DNA from 3 places in the Streptomyces sp. NPDC050658 genome. Region 3 is predicted to be linked to each of the others. Evidence: riboswitches for the same ligand, from Rfam matches in the RefSeq annotation. Region 3 holds a riboswitch; each other region holds the start of a gene.

Region 1 (6,042 bases), on a different contig from region 3:
GTCCCGGACAGGAGCCGCCTGATGCCCGCAGGGTAGAGCAAGAAGCGCGAACGGCAGTACGAACACATCAAGGACAGCGCCGAGCGGCGCGGCGAGCCCCCGCGCCGGGCCAAGGAGATCGCGGCCCGCACGGTAAACAAGGAGCGCGCCCGCGCCGGCGAGGCGAAGACCGTCGGCACGGTGTCCACGCGCGGCCCCAGGTCGGCGCCCGAACGCGGCGGCCACCGCTCGCACAGCGGCGCCCAGGGCCCCGCCAAGGACCAGCTGTACGCGGAGGTCCGGCGCCGCAGCATCGACGGCCGCTCCACCATGAACAAGCAGGAACTGCGCGAGGCCCTCGGCCGTCAGGGCCTGTCCGCCGGGCCGGCCCCAGCCCCTCAGCCCGGCCCCGGTGCGATCCGCAGGGCCGTCGGGCCGACGGTCACCGCCTCGTCGCCGTAGGAGCGATCGCTGTAGGGGCGATCGCCGTGCACGGGATCGTCGCAGGGGTCGGTGTCACGTCCCGACACCTGGTCCCACCACTTCCCGCCGTCCTCGATCTGTCGCAGCAGCACTCCTTCGCGGATGGCCCAGGGGCAGATGGTGACCTGCTTGATGCCGGTCAGTTTCAGCGCGGTGTGTCCGACGACCGCTCCCGCCAGGCTCTGCAGGGCCCGCGGCGCGGAGACGCCCGGCAGGCCGGACCGCTCGGCGGACGGCAGCGTGGCGAGCAGGTCGACGCAGCGGCGCAGGTCGCCGCGGGCCAACTGCCGCTCGGCGAACGGGCCTTCGCGGCCGGGCGCGCACCCGGCGAGGCGGCCCAGCTGCTGGAAGGTGCGGGAGGTCGCCACCGCGGTCCGCGGCCCCTCCCAGCGGATTCTCGCGGCCACGTCCCGCAGTTGGTGGCGCACCTTGCGGCGCAGCGCCTTCACGCTCTGCTCGTCGGGCGGGTCCTCGGCGCCGAAGAACTCCCGCGTCAGCCGCCCCGCGCCGAGCGGCAGCGACACCGCGTAGTCGGGCAGCCTGCCGCGCCCGAAGGCCACCTCCAACGAGCCGCCGCCGATGTCGAACAGGGCGAGCGGCCCGGCCCGCCAGCCCATCCAGCGCCGGGCGCCGAGGAACGTCAGCTCGGCCTCCACCTCGCCCGGCAGGGTGCACAGCGGGATGCCCGTCTCCGCCCGTACCGCCCGCAGGACCTCCAGCCTGTTCGGCGCGTTGCGGACGACCGCCGTGGCGAAGGCGAGCGGCTCCGTTGCGCCCCATCTTCTCGCGGTCTCGGCGGCCGCGGAGACCGCTCTGACCAGCTGCCGCACCGATTGTTCGGGTATCGCCCCCGCCGGCTCGACCTGTTCGGAGAGCCGCAGCCGCCACTTCGCCGTGTGCACCGGCAGTGGAACCCCGTCCACCGCGTCGGCGACAACCAGACGGACCGTTCTCGAACCCACATCCACCAGACTCATTCGCATGTCACGCCCTGTACCCCAGACAACTGCCGTCAGTCACCCGGCCGTTCACCCAAGCCCGCGTCGATGCCGCACGCGTTACGTACGTCCTGTACATTTTATACAAGAAGCCTCGGGCCGCGCATCCGGCCCCGGTGATGAGGAGTGACGCGCCATGAACCGACCGTCCGCCCGATATGTCCTGCCCGAGTTCACCGAGCGCACCAGCTCGGGGAAGCGGACCCTCGACCCGTATTCGAAGCTGCTTGAGGAGCGGATCGTCTTTCTGGGCACCCCGATCGACGACACCTCGGCCAATGACGTGATGGCGCAGTTCATGCACCTCGAATATCTGGCGCCGGACCGCGACATCTCGCTCTACATCAACTCCCCCGGCGGCTCGTTCAGCGCGATGACGGCGATCTACGACACGATGCGGTTCGTCACCTGTGACGTGGAGACGACCTGCCTGGGACAGGCCGCGTCGGCGGCGGCCGTGCTGCTCGCCGCGGGCACGCCCACAAAGCGCTCCGCCCTGCCCGGCGCACGGGTGTTGATCCATCAGCCGTCGATCAGCGAGCCGATCCAGGGCCAGACCTCCGACCTCGCGATCCAGGCCGACGAGATCCTGCGCACCCGCTCGCTCCTCGAGGAACTCCTCGTACGGCACACGGGCCAGAGCCCCGACCGCATCACGGCGGACATCGAGCGGGACAAGATCCTCGACGCCCCGGAGGCCGTCGCGTACGGCCTGATCGACCGGATCGTGCCGAGCCGCAAGTCCTCGGCGCGCGTCCCGGACGCGAGGTGAGCCGTCGATGCTGCCGCCCGAACTGCCGCCGCTGCCCGCACTCACCCGCGCCGAGGGCGAGTTGATCGACCGCTATCTCGAAGTGGTCGATCTGCTCGGCCGGATCAATCCGGCCCGCGCCTCGGACACCTACGGCGGCCTGCGCGCCGCCCAGGCGCTGGTCTCCAGCGCCACAGCACTGCGCGACGCGCTGACGCTCATGCACCAGCGGGGCGAGAGCGCCGTGCACGCACCGACGTTGGCCCGCGCGCTGCGCGTGCTCGACGGGGAGCGGCGTTCCTCCCGCGTCACCGTCCCGCCCCGGCAGTCGTCCTGAATCCCCCTGAATCCCCCTCAAGTCGGCTGCCCCGCAGCGCAGTAGCCGTCCGGGGCGGGTCTTAAACGGACCAGACGGGCTACCTCGTTCGGCGTAGCAGGTCCTCGTCAACGGAGTCGGCCACAGTTGCGCCAGAGGTGTACGCGAGGGCCGGAATGTCTCCTTCCGGTGCTGGTAGAGCGATCGTCGAGGCCCGCGAAGGGTTGCCTTATCCGACGTTGTCCACCCGAACGGTTCAGCCGTGAGGAGCCTCACAAAACGCCGTTTCGGCTCGGTTTTCGGGCTGTTGACGGGTCAAGATCCCTTCCGACGACAAGCCCCCGCCACAGCGGCGGGGCGGTCCGGGCGGACGCCGAGTCCTGCCGCCGCCCGGATGACCGGTCGACATCGGTGCACCGGCAGGAGTGGAGGACCCAGGCACGACGGGCCCGTCCGGACGTCCGGACAACGGCCCTTGGGGTGAAGCCGCAGTACGCGGCCGGGCAACTTTGTCAGCCCGAATCCGACAGGTCATCCTTCACAGGCGGCTGACGAAGGGTTGCGCATGACCGCGCTGAATCATGTTCCGTCGCTGCTCACCAGGGCCGGCTCCGCCTCGGCCCTCACGCTCGCCGTCGTCGGCGGCACCCTCGTGGCCCCCGGGCTCACGACGGAGGCCCAGGCCGCGACACACGGGACGAAGGCCCTGAAGATCGCCGCGGCGAAGAAGGGCTCCCCGTACCGCTACGGAGCCGCGGGGCCGAACCGGTTCGACTGCTCGGGCCTGACCCTCTACTCGTTCAAGCGGGCGGGCAAGAAGCTGCCGCGCACGGCCGCACAGCAGTACAACAAGACCCGGCACATCTCCGCGGCCAACCGCACGCGCGGCGACCTGGTCTTCTTCCACTCCGGCCGGAACGTCTACCACGTCGGCATCTACGCCGGTAAGGGCCGCATCTGGCACGCGCCCAAGTCGAACACCGTGGTCCGTCTGGAGAAGATCTGGACCAAGAGCGTCTGGTACGGCAGGGTCCGCTGACCCGGCGCCGGGCGAGGGACGCGGCCGTCCCGGCTGCCGCGTCGCCCGCCCGGCGCGCCCACCGCGCTTGGCGTCGCGCGACACGGATACTCGTGCGCCATGGCCGACAACAACGGCTCACGCGCCGCTCACGACAGCCGCCACGAGACCGACTTCGAACGCGCCGACCGCAACTTCTCGGAGATCCTCCAGGAGTTGAGGGTCACACAGACCGGGGTGCAGATCCTCTTCGCGTTCCTGCTGACCCTCGCCTTCACCCCGCGCTTCCCGTCCCTGGACACCGTGCAGCGCGCCACGTACGTCACGACGCTGCTGCTCGCCGTCCTCGCGGCCGCCCTGTTCACGGCGCCGGCCGCGGTGCACAGGGCGCTGTTCCAGCAGCGTTCCAAGCCGCTGATCGTGCGGGTCTCCTCGCATCTGGCGCGGCTCGGCATGGCGGTCCTGATGTTCGCCCTCGCCGGTTCCGTGCTCCTGGTCGTGGACGTGTCGGTGGGCCGCGTCGGCGGGGTGATCGCGAGCGCGGGCACGCTGGCCGTGTGCGCGGGCCTGTGGGGCGTGCTCCCCCGCCTCGTACGCCGCTCGGCACACTCCTAGGTCACGCTCGGCGCACTCCCAGGTCACGCTCGGCGCACTCCCGGGTCAGGCGACCAGCGCCTCGACGAGCAGCACGGAGCCGAGCAGGGTCAGCGCTCCTCCGGTGGCTCCCTCGATGGCACGGGCGGTACGCGGTCTGCGCAGCCAGCGGCCCAGCCGGTCCACCAGGAGCGCGACGACCGGGAACCACACCAGGGCGAGGGCCACGATGATCGACGCGAGCAGCAGCGTCCGCGGCATCGCCGGGCTGCCCGCGGGCACGAACTGCGGCAGCACGCTGAGGAACGTGATGGGCGCCTTGGGGTTGAGGGCGTTGGTGAGGAAACCCTGCCGCAGGCTGCCGCCCGCACCCTGCGGTGCCTGGCCCACCCGCCCGTCGGCTCCCCGCCGCTGCCGCACCGCCGAGCGCAGGGCGCGGCAGCCCAGGTACAGCACATAGCCGCCGCCGACGATCTGCAGCGCCCGGAAGAGGGCGGGGACCGCGGCGAGCACGGCGGCGACCCCGGCCACCGCGAGCGCCGTGTGCACCAGGAGCCCGCCCGCGACACCGATCGCACAGACGACCCCGGCGCGGCGGGAGGCGAGTGCGTTGCGCACCACGACGGCGAAATCGGCGCCCGGCATGGCGACCATGCCCGCGGCGACTCCGGTGAAGGCGACCAGTTGTGCGTCCATGCCTCCACCCTGCCGTTCTTCTGCCTTCAGCAGGTATGTGGAATATCCTGGGCCTGCCTTAAGCAGCCGTTTACTCTCCTCCCCCCACGTCCGCACCGGGAGACACCGGAGACTCCATGTACGACCCGACGCGGCTCGCCGCACTGGTGGCGGTCTCCGAGGCCGGTTCGATCACCCGCGCCGCCGAGCGTCTCGGCTACACCGTGCCCGCCCTCTCCCAGCAACTGGCCAAGCTGGAGCGGGAGGCGGGGACCGCGCTCCTGGTGCGGCACCACCGCGGGGCGCGGCTGACCGGCGCGGGAGAGCTGCTGCTCGCGCGGGCCCGCCGGGTGCTCGCCGAGATGGAGCGGGCCCGGCATGAACTGGCCCAGCTCGCCGGCCTGTCCGGGGGCCGGCTAAGGGTGGGCACCTTCACCACCGCGGGAATCCATCTGGTGCCGCCCGCGCTGACCGCGTTCCGCCGGGCCCATCCGGACATCGAGCTGACGGTCCGCGGCTATGAGCCGCCGTCCGGTGTCGCGGCGGTGGCGGCGGGTGAGGTCGACCTCGCGCTCACCCATACGTACGAACCGGGAGAGCCGGTGCCGCTGCCCGCCTCGGTGTCCGCCGAGCCCGTCCTGGTCGAGGAGTTGGTCCTGGTGACCTCGCCGGGGCACGCCCTCGCGGGTGTCTCCGCACGGCTGCCGCTCGCCGAGCTGGCCGGCCAGCCGCTGATCAGCATGGCGCCGACGCATCCGCCCCGCCAGGGCGTGGAGTCCGCGCTGGCGCGGGCCGGGGCGACGCCTTCGGTGCTCGTCGAGACGCCGGGGTACGCGCTGGTGTGCGCGCTGGTCAGCGCGGGGCTCGGCGTCGCCGTCGTACCGGAGATGGTGGCGCGGACGGCGGCCACGCCGGTGGGCATGCGGCCGCTGGAACCGGGCGATCTGCGGCGCACCATCTCCGTCGTGTACCGCGCCGACGGCGCGCATCCGGCGGCCGACACCTTCCGGGCCCTGCTGCGCGGCGCGTTCGGGCGGTCGACGGGCTGAGCGCCGGGCGGGCTCAGCGGGTGGAGGTCGACGGGGACGGCGCCTGCGCCTCGCCCCGGAGCGCCGATGTCCACGGCAGCGCGATCCAGACGGTCTTGCCGCCCTCGGGGGTGGGGGTGACCGAGAGCCTGCCGCCGCATTCGACGGTCAGCCAGCGGATGATCACCATGCCGCGGCCG
Region 2 (6,042 bases), on a different contig from region 3:
CGGCGGTGGGGGCGTCTTCGATTGGCCGTACCGTGCCCAGTGTTTCCAGGAGTGGGCGTGCCCGGGCGAGTGTTTGGTGAGGTGCGGCGGCGAGGATCTGGAGGGTGCCGGAGGTGGCGGCCGGGACGGAGCCGAGTACGGGTGCGTGGATGTATGTCGGGCCGGTTTGTTGGGCCAGTTGTGCGGCTTCGGTGGGGGCGATGGTGCTGGTGTTGATGACGATTGTGTTTGTTCGCAGTGCGTCGCGGATGGTGTGGAGGACTTGTCGGCAGGCTGGGCCGTCGTAGAGGGCCAGGAGTACGTGGTCGGCTTGCGCGACGGCGTCGTTGGGGTCGGTGGTGGGTGTGATGGTGTCTGGTGTGCGCCCTGAGCGGGTCCAGCCGGTGACGTGCCAGCCTTGGGCGGCCAGTCGTGTTGCGATCGCGGTGCCCATCCGGCCCAGGCCCAGGACGGCGATCGTGTGCGGTGTGGTCATGTGCGTCACGGTGGTGGATCCGGATGGTTGCGACAAGCGCAGGTGTCGCATGGCTGTTCTGCGTGGTTCGCATATCGGCTGTTCATACTGGGCGGCATGGATTTGACGGTGTGGCGGACCTTCGTGACGGTGTGTCGGCTGGGGTCGTTGTCGGCGGCGGCTGCCGAGCTTCATCACACGCAGTCGGCGGTGTCCCGGCAGATCGCCGGGCTGGAGCGGCAGGTCGGTGTGCCGTTGATGGAGCGTCATGCGCGTGGTGTGCGTGTGACGTCGGCCGGTGAGGTGTTCCGGCGTCATGCTCTGGTCACGCTGAACGAGGCCGATCGGGCGGTCCGGGCCGCGCGGGATACGGGTGAGGGGGGTTTGGGTCGGGTGCTGGCGGTCGGTGCGACTCCTTCTCTTGCCGCGGGGGTTGTTCCGGAGGCTCTGCGGGCTTTGCTGGAGCAGGGTGAGGCTGTCCGGTGGAGTCTGTTGCCGGGGCTGAGTGCTTCGCTGTACGAGCGTGTGGTTGCCGGTGATCTCGATGTTGCCGTGGTGACGGATGCTCCGCCGGGGCTGCCTCATGATCCTCGGGTCGAGCATCGGTTGCTGGGGCTGGATGCGATGGTCGTCGCGCTGCCGCTGGGTCATCCGCGGGCCGGGGGTGGGCCGGTGTCCATTGAGGTGCTGGGTGATCAGACGTGGGTGGAGGACAACGATGGTTCGGCGGCGTTGTTGCGTCGGCATGCCGCCCGCGCCGGGGTCAGTGCCCGTGTCGACCTCGCTGCGGCTGATCTGCCCGGCAAGCTGGCTCTGGTGGCGACCGGTCATGCCATCGCGTTGATTCCCGGGGTGCTGGCGGGTGCGTTGCGGGCCGATGTCACCACGGTGGGTCTGGTCGATCCTCCGGCCCGCGGTGTCTACGCGGTCATGCCATCGGGTGATCCGCATCCGTGCGCGGCGGCTCTGGTCGGTCGGCTTGCGGGGGCTTTTGCGGCGGCCTGTCCGGAGGGGGTCGTCGGTGGGTCGGTCGGCGTCGCCTCGCCGTGTGGGGACCGGTCCAGGACTCAGGTGGAGGCCGGTGTGGCTCCTTGGCAGGGGCTGCGGTGATCAGGTGGCACGGTTGTGTACATCCTGGTCAGGGGGTGGGGGTGCCGCGGTGCTCGGGAGCGGTCGGGAAGCGTCCGTGCGCCGGGGGGGTGCCACTGCTGGTGGGCGCGCGGTTGCAGCGATGTCGGTGCGTGTGTCAGCGGTGTGGTCAGCCGCCGATGGGCTGGGCCTCTTTTTTCATGGATGACAACATCCGCCGTATGTCCGATTGATTCGGAAATTGGCTTTGGGTGTGCTTGGTGATTTATGCGGGTTTTTGCTATGACTAGCGCTCTACGGGTGGGATGGCGCATCCCTGGGGGCTTCGGGTCTTATATCTGGTTGCATTTCGTTCGGTGAAACGGGTCACAGCGGCGGCCGTGCTTCCGGCGTCCGGTCGGCGTCATTTCCGTTGCGTGCAAAGAAGTTGGGATTCTCGATCATGCGGGGGCGGGGGTTTCCGGTTGTCGGGGGTTCGCTTTGGTCGTTTCTTTTGCAAATTTGGGGCTTGTTTCGTTTGGGTTTTCTCGCCTAGCGTCACCGTCGATCCGGGCGGAACGCCGAATCCTGCCGCCGGCCGGAAAGCCTTTTACCTTCCCATTCACTGACTCGCGCCCGGCAGGAGCGGGGGACCCAGGTAGGCCGCCGGTCCGGTTTCCGGAGCGGCTCGGGGTGAAGTCGCTTTCGCGGCGGCCGGACATCTCCCGTCCGAACCCGACAGCTCACCTCGCAGGCGACGGAGAGGAATTCGTCATGCCCGCAAAGGGAAAGCACCGTCGTCCCAAGTCCGGTTCGTTCAGGCGGGGTATCGCCGTCGCAGGCACGGGTGGGGCCGTGCTCGTTCTTCCGGTCCTGGGTGCGACCGCTGCCGGTGCGGCGCAGGCCCCGGCGGCCAAGCCGTCCGCCGCCCCGGGGAGCTACGTCGTCGTCCCGGGCGACACCCTCACCAAGATCGCCCGTGAGCACTCCCGGCACGGCAGCTGGAAGAAGCTCTATCAGGACAACCGGAGCGTGCTCGGGGATGATCCGCGGCTGATCCGGCCGGGGGTCAAGCTCGCCCTCGGCGCGGAGGAGGGGGCCGGCTCGCGGGGCTCCTCCGAGCGGGCCGATCGTTCCGAGCGCAAGAGCACCGCCCAGCCCGCCGCGGCCAAGAAGGCGTACGCCGACAACCTCGACGGGTGGATCAGGGAATCGCTCGACATCATGGCCCGGCACGGCATCCCCGGCAGCTACGAGGGGATCCACCGCAACATCATGCGCGAGTCCTCCGGCAACCCGCTGGCCATCAACAACTGGGACTCCAACGCCGCCGCGGGCACCCCCTCCAAGGGACTCCTCCAGGTCATCGGCCCCACCTTCGACGCCTACCACCTGCCCGGCACCTCCACCGACAGCTTCGACCCCGTCGCCAACATCACCGCCGCCTGCAACTACGCCGCCGACCGCTACGGATCGATCGACAACGTCAACGGCCCCTACTGAGCCTCATCCGGGCCACCGCGCGGCATGGCGGCGGGCCGCGGGGGCGGTGCGCCGGGATGCTGAGGGCCACACCAGGCAGGAGAGGCCATGGACCAGCCCGGCGCGCGCCGCCATGTTCCCGACCAGTCCGGCGTCATCGGCATCGCCCTCGGCGCCGTGCTGACCGCCGCGCTCGCCCAGGGCTCCTGGCAGTGGTTCGCCACCTACATCGGCGTGACACTGCTGGCCGTGCTCCTGTGCCTCTACCGCAGGCCCGCCTGGACACCCGGCCTGCGCTCCGCCTACACCGCGAACCTCGCCGCCTACTGCCTGGTCCTCGGCCTGTGCGCGGCGATCGCCCTGGCCCCCCTGCTGCAGCGCTGGGCCTGGCTGTTCCCGATGCCGGGCACCCGCGCGCGGTGTCCCGCGCTGGGCGCCTACGAGAGCATCCGCACCGAGGCCGCCCTCGCCGGCCTGGCCGGCCGCGACCCGGCCGCCCTGGCCCGCGCCCAGGACATCCACCGCCACGACGCCGTCGCCGACTGCCTGTCGGCCACCACGACCCTGTGGCTGCCGCTGTACGCCGTCGCCGTCGCCGTGCTGGCGGGGGTGGGCATGTGGAGCGCCGACCGGATCCGGGCCGGGCGCCAGGGCCTGGCGGACCGTCGGGGCTGAGCGGGCCTTTGCACCGGCACGCCGGTGGGGGGTCAGTCGATGCCTCGGACGATGTGCGGCTCGTCCGCGACCGCCGCGTCGTCGTCCGCGCCGGCCAGCCGCAGCGGCGGCGCATAGGGCGAGATGGGTCGGAATGGCCTGCTGTAATCCGCCGGCTCGTCGTTCACCGGGTCTCCCTTCGTCGGGGTACGCCGCCCCGGACCGCGCCCGGGGCGTTCCGATCCGGCCAGCGTGCTCCCGTCCGGTCGAGAACCGCTCAAGACCCGCCGGAAGCCCGGTCGGGGATGTCTCGGGTGCGCAGCCGTCAACTCCCGTTTCTTGCCGGTGAGTTGGGGTGGATGGCGTGTGCGCACGCAAGTCGGCCGCCGTGCGTCGCGGAGGTGCGGACGCACAGCGGCCGATCCGACCGCCGGTGAGTGCCGCTCGGGGTGGAGCGGCAGCGCTCGATGGCCTTGTGGGCCGGTCGCGTTCACCGTGCGGACATCCGTCCCGCCGGCCGGATCCCGGCGCGGCAGGCAAGTCAGATATGGGGCGGAGGGGGCTGGTGTGGTGCGGGAGGTCTTTCCGGTCCCGCCGGATCGCGGCGGTCCGGGCAAGTGCCTCCGAGGCGGCAGCCGGCCGGTCGCGGTGGCGGGCGTCCGGTGTCACCGGTGCCCGGCCGCTCCGCCGGTATCGCTGCCTGCCTCTGCCTTCCCGTGCAGGTTGATGCTCCGACTCTGCCCGCCCCCGTTCGAGGATCGATTGACACCCGGTCAGGTTTCGGTCGACGGCCAGTCGGCCTGTGGTTGAGGGGGGCTGGAGCGGGCCCGCCCGCCCGCCTGCCCGCCTGCCCGTCTGCCCGGAGGCCGGCACGGCTGCGGCCGCCGCGTCCGCAGGCAGACACGACGGCCGGTCGGCCGTCCGTCGCGGGCGCGCCGCTGACGGACGTACACAGAAGAGACGTACAGAAGAGAGGCAGGGCATGCCGCGGCCCGGCGGCGCGGCACTGGCCCGTCCGCCACCGCACACAACGGACGGACCAGTGCCGCACCCGCCGGGCGCGGCGTTGCGGACCTGTGGTGCTACCAGGTCACCGGCAGGCAGTCCAGGCCGTACACCAGGCTCTCGTGGCGGAAGGGCAGTTCCTCGGCCTTGCCCACCAGGCGCAGGTCGGGCAGGCGGGAGAAGAGCGTGGTGATGGCGATCTCCACCTCGCGGCGGGCCAGCGAGGCGCCCGCGCACAGGTGGGTGCCGAACCCGAAGGCGACGTGCCGGTTCTCGCCCCGCTGCAGGTCGAAGTTCTCCGGGTCGGGGAACGCCTGCGCGTCGTGGTTGGCCGCGGGCACGGCCAGGATCACCAGTTCGCCCACCGACATCTTCGCCCCGGAGTACTCCATGTCCGCATCGACCACCCGCAGCACGTTGTCCTGCGAGACCGACCAGAAGCGCAGCGACTCCTCGACGAACGCCGCGATCCGCTCCTCGGGCTTCTCCATCAGCTCCGTACGGACCTTCGGGTTGGTCATCAGCGTCAGTGCGCTCAGCGCGATCTGACTGGTCGTGGTCTCGTAGCCGGAGACGAGGATGAAGCGGACCATCGGCAGCAGGCCCTCCCGGGCCAGCTCGCCGGTCTGCACCCGGTCGACGATCAGACGGCTGATCAGGTCGTCCTTGGGCGCGCGCTCCTTCTCCTCGATGAGCCGGTTCAGATAGTCGTTCATGTCGTTGAACGCGGCCCACGACACCTCGGGGTTGTCCAGGCTCAGCACCTGCCGGCTCTGCTTGGCGAAGGTGCGGTAGTCCTCCTGCGGCACTCCAAGGAGCAGGGCGATCACCTGGGTGGGCAGCGCCAGACAGAACTCGGAGTACAGGTCCAGCGGGCGCGGCAGCTCCTGCAGACGGTCGATCAGCTCGTCCACCAGTGCCTGGATCCGCGGACGCCACTCCTTGATCTTGTGGGCGGTGAACTCCGTCATCATCATGTGCCGCAGCCGGCCGTGCTCCGGCTCGTCCTTGCGCCAGAACGAGTTCAGGTCGTGGCCGGGCGGCAGCTCGGTGCGGGCGCGGCCCATCTTCTCGTCGTCCGAGCTGAACCGCGGGTCGTTCATCGCGGTGCGGACGTCGTTGTAGCCGGTCAGCAGCCAGGCCCAGCCGCCGTCGGGCAGGTCCACCTTCGCCGGACCCTGCTCGCGCAGCTCGGTGTACAGGCCGGGCGGGGCCATCGGGCACTGGCGGGCCATGGGATAGGTGGGATTGGCCATGATCACACGTCCTTGGGGGTGGGGAGAGCGGTCCGGGGAGAACCGACCGTACGGTTGGTCGATGACGTTCCGCTGACCGTCTGCTGACGGGCCGTCGCGACCGGAGGGGGAGGTTCAGGCGGC
Region 3 (6,042 bases):
CCCCAGGCCGGCACCGCCAGGCCCTGGGCCTTCCCCGCCCCCGAGCGCGCCACGCTGGCCAACGGCCTCACGGTGCTGCGCTGCCACCGCCCCGGCCAGCAGGTCGTCGCCGTGGAGATCCACCTGGAGGCGCCGCTCGACGCCGAGCCCGCGGGCCTCGACGGCGTCGCCACCATCATGGCGAGGGCCTTCACCGAAGGCACCGACAAGCACTCGGCCGAGGAGTTCGCCGCCGAACTGGACCGCTGCGGCGCCACGTTGGACGCACACGCCGACCACCCCGGCGTCCGGGTGTCCCTCGAAGTCCCGGTCTCCCGGCTCCCCAAGGCGCTCGGCCTGCTCGCCGACGCCCTGCGGGCCCCCGCCTTCGCGGACAGCGAGATCGAGCGCCTCGTGGCCAACCGCCTGGACGAGATCCCGCACGAGGCCGCCAACCCGGCGCGCCGCGCTGCCAAGGAGCTCTCCAGGCAGCTCTTCCCGGCCACCTCGCGCATGTCGCGCCCCCGCCAGGGCACCGAGGAGACGGTCACGGCCATCGACTCGGCCGCGGTGCGCGCCTTCTACGAGAAGCACGTCCGTCCCGCCACGGCGACCGTCGTCGTCGTGGGCGACCTGACCGGCACCGATCTGGACGCCGTCCTCGCCGACACCCTCGGCGCCTGGACGGGCGGCACGGCCGAGCCGCGTCCGGTGCCGCCGGTGACCGCCGACGACACCGGGCGCGTCGTCATCGTGGACCGCCCCGGAGCCGTCCAGACGCAGCTCCTGATCGGCCGTATCGGCGCCGACCGGCACGACCGCGTCTGGCCCGCCCAGGTCCTCGGGACGTACTGCCTGGGCGGCACCCTCACCTCCCGTCTGGACCGCGTCCTGCGCGAGGAGAAGGGATACACCTACGGTGTACGGGCGTTCGCGCAGGTGCTGCGCTCCGCCCCGGACGGCACCGGCGCCGCGATGCTCGCCATCAGCGGCTCCGTGGACACCGAGTCGACGGGCCCGGCCCTCGGCGACCTGTGGAAGGTGCTGCGCACTCTCGCCGCCGAAGGCCTCACGGACGCCGAGCGCGACGTGGCCGTGCAGAACCTGGTGGGCGTGGCCCCGCTCAAGTTCGAGATGGCGGCGTCCGTCGCGGCCACCCTCGCCGACCAGGTCGAGCAGCACCTGCCGGACGACTTCCAGGCGCAGCTGTACCGGCAGTTGGCCGCGACCGGCACCGTGGAGGCCACCGCCGCCGTCGTGAACGCCTTCCCGGGCGACCGGCTCGTGACGATCCTCGTCGGCGACGCGGCGCGGATCGAGGAGCCCGTCAAGGCGCTCGGCATCGGCGAAGTGAGTGTGGTCACGGGCTGAGTTCCGGCACGGACCGGTGCCGGTAGGGGCTGAGTGACAGTCAGGACATAACGGGACCCCAGTGGCGAGAATTGGCCACTGGGGTCCTCATATGTCCGAATTGACATGGAGGTTACGTGTCTGACCTGTGGCGTGCGCTACAAAACCTCTGATCCGTTTGGCGATGGAAAGACGCCCCGCTTAGCGTCTGGTCCGACTGTTCGTCATGCAGTACGCCGCACCCGCGGCACCGGACAGTCATCGCCGAGTCCCCGTACGGCGCGAGCCAGGGGAGCCGGGGACCCACATGTCCCCTGGGGTGAATCGGGCACCTTGCCGCCAGGCGAGGAACCCGTAGGAGACCTTCCTGCTCCGAACCCGTCAGCTAACCCGGTAGGCGAGAGGGAAGGAAAGGACCAGCCGCTTCATGGCGTTCACCCGTGCCACCGGGAAGCACCGTCGCCCGAGCCGCCTCACGCGTACCACCGCGAACGTGGCGGGCGTCGCAGCCCTCACCACCACCGGTGTCATCGGAGGCCTGGCCGCTCCGGCGCTCGCCGCCGACGACGCGGCGGTCGAGGCCACCGGCCTGACCCAGGCCATCTCCGTGGGCGACTCGCTCGCCGCGAGCATCGACGCGCAGGCCGCCGCCCAGCAGCAGGCCGCCGACGACGCCGCTGCCGCCAAGAAGGCCGAAGAGGCCGCCAAGAAGAAGGCCGCCGAGGCCAAGCGCAAGGCGGAGGCCGAGGCGAAGGCGAAGGCCAAGAAGGAGCGCGAGGCCAAGGAGCGCGCCGCCCGCGAGGCCGAGCGCAAGCGCCTGAACAGCTACGTCTCCCCGATCACCGGCTCGTACGTCTCCACGGGCTACCAGACCGGCGGCGCCATGTGGTCCTCCGGCAGCCACACCGGCGTCGACTTCCACGCCGCGTCCGGCACCACGGTCCACGCGGTCGGCTCCGGCACCGTCGTCGAGGCCGGCTGGGGCGGCGCCTACGGCAACAACGTGGTCATCAAGATGAACGACGGCACGTACACCCAGTACGGCCACATGTCGTCCCTCAGCGTCACCGTCGGCCAGGCCGTCACGCCGGGCCAGCAGATCGGCCTCTCCGGCTCCACGGGCAACTCCAGCGGCCCGCACCTGCACTTCGAGGCCCGCACCGGCGAGGACTACGGCTCGGACATCGACCCGGTCGCCTACCTCCGGTCGCACGGCGTCAACGTCTGATCTCATTCTCCGAAAGCCCCGGCTCGTCACGAGCCGGGGCTTTCGCCGTTCCGGTCTTCCGGCACTTCCGGTCTTCCGGCCCTCCAGCCCTGCCTTTGGCCAAAAAATATCCATGGATTCCGGCCCGCCGTCGGAAATTCTGTCACTCTGCAATAGAGTCACTGAACGAGCGTCAATCGACCGCGTTTCGTGGGGATTAAGGCGGAGGTCAGTCATGCGCATTCCCGCGCACTCGGTATGCACGGCCATTCGGGACGACATCGTCTCCGGTGTCTACGAACGGGGCGGCCGGCTCACCGAGGAACTGCTCGCGCGCCGCTACGGAGTCTCCCGCGTCCCGGTGCGCGAGGCGCTGCGCACCCTGGAGGCCGAGGGGTTCGTCGTCACGCGCAGGCACGCGGGCGCGTGCGTCGCGGAGCCGACCGAGCAGGAGGCCGCCGACCTCCTGGAGATCCGCATGCTCCTGGAGCCGCTCGCCGCGGCTCGCGCCGCCCAGCGCCGCACGGACGCCCATCTCAAGGTCCTGCGCGGTCTCGTCAGGCTCGGCCAGGAGCGCTCGCGGCGCGGCGGGAGCGAGGATCTGCGCTCGCTGGGCGGCTGGTTCCACGAGACGCTCGCCCAGTCCTCCGGCAGCCCGGGCCTGACCGCCCTGCTCACCCAGCTCCGGCACAAGATCGCCTGGATGTACGTCGTCGCATCGCCCGCTCTGCCCGCGGAGTCCTGGGCGGAACACGCCGGGATCGTCGACGCGGTCGCCCGCGGGGACGCGGAACGGGCCAGGGCGCTCACCGCGCAGCACACGGAACGGGCGACGGCGGCGCACCGGCTGCGATTTCCGCCGCGGGCGGGCGTGAGGGATTCGCAACATGCCGTAAACACGGTGAGCCTTCAGACTTAACGAGGGCGCCGTATACAAAGAGGTGTCAATTGGGCGGCTAATTCCGCTGCCCTGATTTCGCGACCTTTGGCTGCGCGCGGCCGGGATTTCCCGTGAAGGGCGTCCGGGCTTTCTTGCGAATGCACGGAAGGGCCCGCCCCCTTTTACGGGGCGGGCCCTTCCGCGTGCGCGTACGGCAGTCGTCGTCAGACGGTCTCGGGGAGTTCCTCGAGGCCGTCCGCGACCAGCTTCGCCAGGCGGTCGAGGGCGGCGTCCGCACCCTCGGCGTCGGAGGCGAGCACGATCTCCTCGCCGCCCTGCGCACCGAGGCCGAGCACCGCGAGCATGGAAGCGGCGTTGACGGGGTTGCCGTCAGCCTTGGCGATCGTCACGGGGACGCCGGCGGCGGTGGCCGCGCGGACGAAGATGGAGGCGGGTCGGGCGTGGAGGCCCTCGGCCCAGCCGACGTTGACGCGGCGCTCAGCCATGTGTTGCTGCCCTTCCAGGTGTCTCACAGTTGTCTAGACCAGTCTCTCATGCCGTCGCGAGTGCTCCGCCGGCCGCAGGTCCGTCTCCCGTCGACGGTACCCGGCCAAGACGGCCGCGCGACCCGTACGCTTGCCCCATGCAGACCCCGTCGGACCGGCACGCATACCCCGCCCACTGGGAGGCCGACGTCGTGCTGCGAGACGGGGGAACGGCCCGGATCAGGCCCATCACGGCCGAGGACGCGGACCGTCTGGTCAGCTTCTACGAGCAGGTCTCGGACGAGTCGAAGTACTACCGCTTCTTCGCCCCCTACCCCCGCCTGTCCGCCAAGGACGTGCACCGCTTCACCCATCACGACCACGTGGACCGGGTGGGACTCGCGGCCACGGTGGGCGGCGAGTTCATCGCCACCGTGCGCTTCGACCGCATCGACGAACGCGGCATGTCCGCGAGCGCGCCCGCCGACGAGGCGGAGGTCGCCTTCCTCGTGCAGGACGCCCACCAGGGCAGGGGAGTGGCCTCCACGCTCCTCGAACACATCGCCGCCGTCGCCAGGGAGCGCGGCATCCGGCGCTTCGCCGCCGAGGTGCTGCCCGCCAACACCAAGATGATCAAGGTGTTCACGGACGCGGGGTACCAGCAGAAGCGCAGCTTCGAGGACGGTGTCGTACGCCTCGAATTCGATCTGGAGCCGACCGACCGCTCGCTCGCCGTGCAGCGGGCCCGTGAGCAGCGCGCGGAGGCGCGGTCCGTGCAGCGGCTGCTCACCCCCGGTTCGGTGGCGGTGATCGGCGTCGGGCGGACGCCCGGAGGCGTGGGGCGCAGCGTGCTGCGCAACCTCCAGGAGGCCGGGTTCGCCGGCAGCGTGTACGCGGTGAACGGCGCGTTCACCGAGGGCGAGGTGATCGACGGGGTCCCGGCGCACCGCTCCGTGGCGGACATCGAGGAGCCGGTGGACCTCGCGGTGGTCGCCGTGCCCGCCGAGCGGGTGCCCCAGGTCGTCGCAGAGTGTGGCGAGCGCGGGGTGCGCGGTCTGGTGGTCGTCTCCGCCGGGTACGCCGAGAGCGGCGCCGAGGGGCGCGAGCGGCAGCGGGAGCTGGTGCGCCAGGCCCGGTCGTACGGGATGCGGATCATCGGACCCAACGCCTTCGGAGTCATCAACACCTCTCCGGAGACACGCCTCAACGCCTCGCTCGCCCCGGAGGCGCCCGCGCGGGGGCGGATCGGTCTGTTCACGCAGTCCGGGGCGATCGGCATCGCGCTGCTGTCCGGGCTGCACCGGCGCGGTGCGGGCCTTTCCACGTTCGTCGGGTCCGGCAACCGCGCGGACGTGTCCGGCAACGACGTCCTCCAGTACTGGTACGAGGATCCGGACACCGATGTCGCCCTGATGTATCTGGAGTCCATCGGCAACCCCCGCAAGTTCACCCGGCTCGCGCGGCGGGCCTCGGCCGCGAAGCCGCTCGTCGTGGTGCAGGGGGCCAGGCACAGCGGGATCGCGCCCCTGGGGCATGCCGTGCAGGCGACGCGGCTTCCGCATGCCACGGTGTCGGCGCTGCTGCGCCAGGCGGGGGTCATCCGGGTCGACACGGTCACGGAGATGGTGGACGCGGGGCTGCTGCTCGCGGGGCAGCCGTTGCCCGCCGGGCCGCGGGTGGCGATCCTGGGGAACTCGGAGTCCCTCGGGCTTCTTACGTACGACGCGTGTGTCGCCGACGGGCTACGGCCGTTGCCGCCGGTGGATCTGACGACGGGGGCCGCTCCCGCCGACTTCCGGGCCGCGCTTGCCGAGGCGCTGTCCGACGAGACCTGTGACGCCGTGGTCGTCAACGCGATTCCCTGGGTACGGGAGGACGGGGTCACCGCCTCTCCGGAGACGCTGGCCGGTGAGTTGCGCGCCGCCACCGAGGGGTGTCCGGCGAAGCCGGTGGCCGTCGTGCACGTCGAGCTGGGCGGCCTCGCCGAGGCGCTGTCAGCTGCCGCGAGCACTCGCCCTGACGCCGCTGTATCGGCACCCCGCACTGGAGGCGGTGCCCACCCTTCCCCAAGCTCTCAACTTCGTCCGGGCGGGGGAGACCCCACTCGCCCTGCGGAACCCCCGCCCACAGCCCCAGCCCCA

The links. A riboswitch is a leader RNA that binds a small molecule or an ion and turns the genes downstream of it on or off. The one in region 3 is predicted to bind cyclic di-AMP.
Positions count from the first base shown of each region.
Region 1: it holds a riboswitch for cyclic di-AMP, as region 3 does, so the genes downstream of both, ACIBKX_RS16835 (C40 family peptidase) here and ACIBKX_RS30625 (M23 family metallopeptidase) in region 3, are expected to answer to the same signal.
Region 2: it holds a riboswitch for cyclic di-AMP, as region 3 does, so the genes downstream of both, ACIBKX_RS39650 (LysM peptidoglycan-binding domain-containing protein) here and ACIBKX_RS30625 (M23 family metallopeptidase) in region 3, are expected to answer to the same signal.

Region 1 covers NZ_JBITGM010000004.1:266,079-272,120, forward strand. Annotated here, with positions in the region: partial or broken gene ACIBKX_RS16815 (plasmid stabilization protein) at 67-345, shown strand; gene ACIBKX_RS16820 (Ppx/GppA family phosphatase) at 378-1,445, opposite strand; gene ACIBKX_RS16825 (ATP-dependent Clp protease proteolytic subunit) at 1,597-2,232, shown strand; gene ACIBKX_RS16830 (hypothetical protein) at 2,240-2,548, shown strand; cyclic di-AMP (ydaO/yuaA leader) riboswitch at 2,918-3,089, shown strand; gene ACIBKX_RS16835 (C40 family peptidase) at 3,093-3,566, shown strand; gene ACIBKX_RS16840 (DUF6328 family protein) at 3,666-4,160, shown strand; gene ACIBKX_RS16845 (LysE family translocator) at 4,206-4,835, opposite strand; gene ACIBKX_RS16850 (LysR family transcriptional regulator) at 4,952-5,863, shown strand; gene ACIBKX_RS16855 (ATP-binding protein) at 5,877-6,042, opposite strand, start outside.
Region 2 covers NZ_JBITGM010000020.1:1,750-7,791, forward strand. Annotated here, with positions in the region: gene ACIBKX_RS39640 (nuclear transport factor 2 family protein) at 1-475, opposite strand, end outside; gene ACIBKX_RS39645 (LysR family transcriptional regulator) at 572-1,564, shown strand; cyclic di-AMP (ydaO/yuaA leader) riboswitch at 2,136-2,292, shown strand; gene ACIBKX_RS39650 (LysM peptidoglycan-binding domain-containing protein) at 2,297-3,025, shown strand; gene ACIBKX_RS39655 (hypothetical protein) at 3,113-3,679, shown strand; gene ACIBKX_RS39660 (hypothetical protein) at 3,712-3,846, opposite strand; gene ACIBKX_RS39665 (cytochrome P450) at 4,741-5,919, opposite strand; gene ACIBKX_RS39670 (flavin reductase family protein) at 6,034-6,042, opposite strand, start outside.
Region 3 covers NZ_JBITGM010000010.1:220,053-226,094, reverse strand. Annotated here, with positions in the region: gene ACIBKX_RS30630 (pitrilysin family protein) at 1-1,350, shown strand, start outside; cyclic di-AMP (ydaO/yuaA leader) riboswitch at 1,582-1,744, shown strand; gene ACIBKX_RS30625 (M23 family metallopeptidase) at 1,757-2,557, shown strand; gene ACIBKX_RS30620 (GntR family transcriptional regulator) at 2,772-3,455, shown strand; gene ACIBKX_RS30615 (HPr family phosphocarrier protein) at 3,641-3,922, opposite strand; gene ACIBKX_RS30610 (GNAT family N-acetyltransferase) at 4,060-6,042, shown strand, end outside.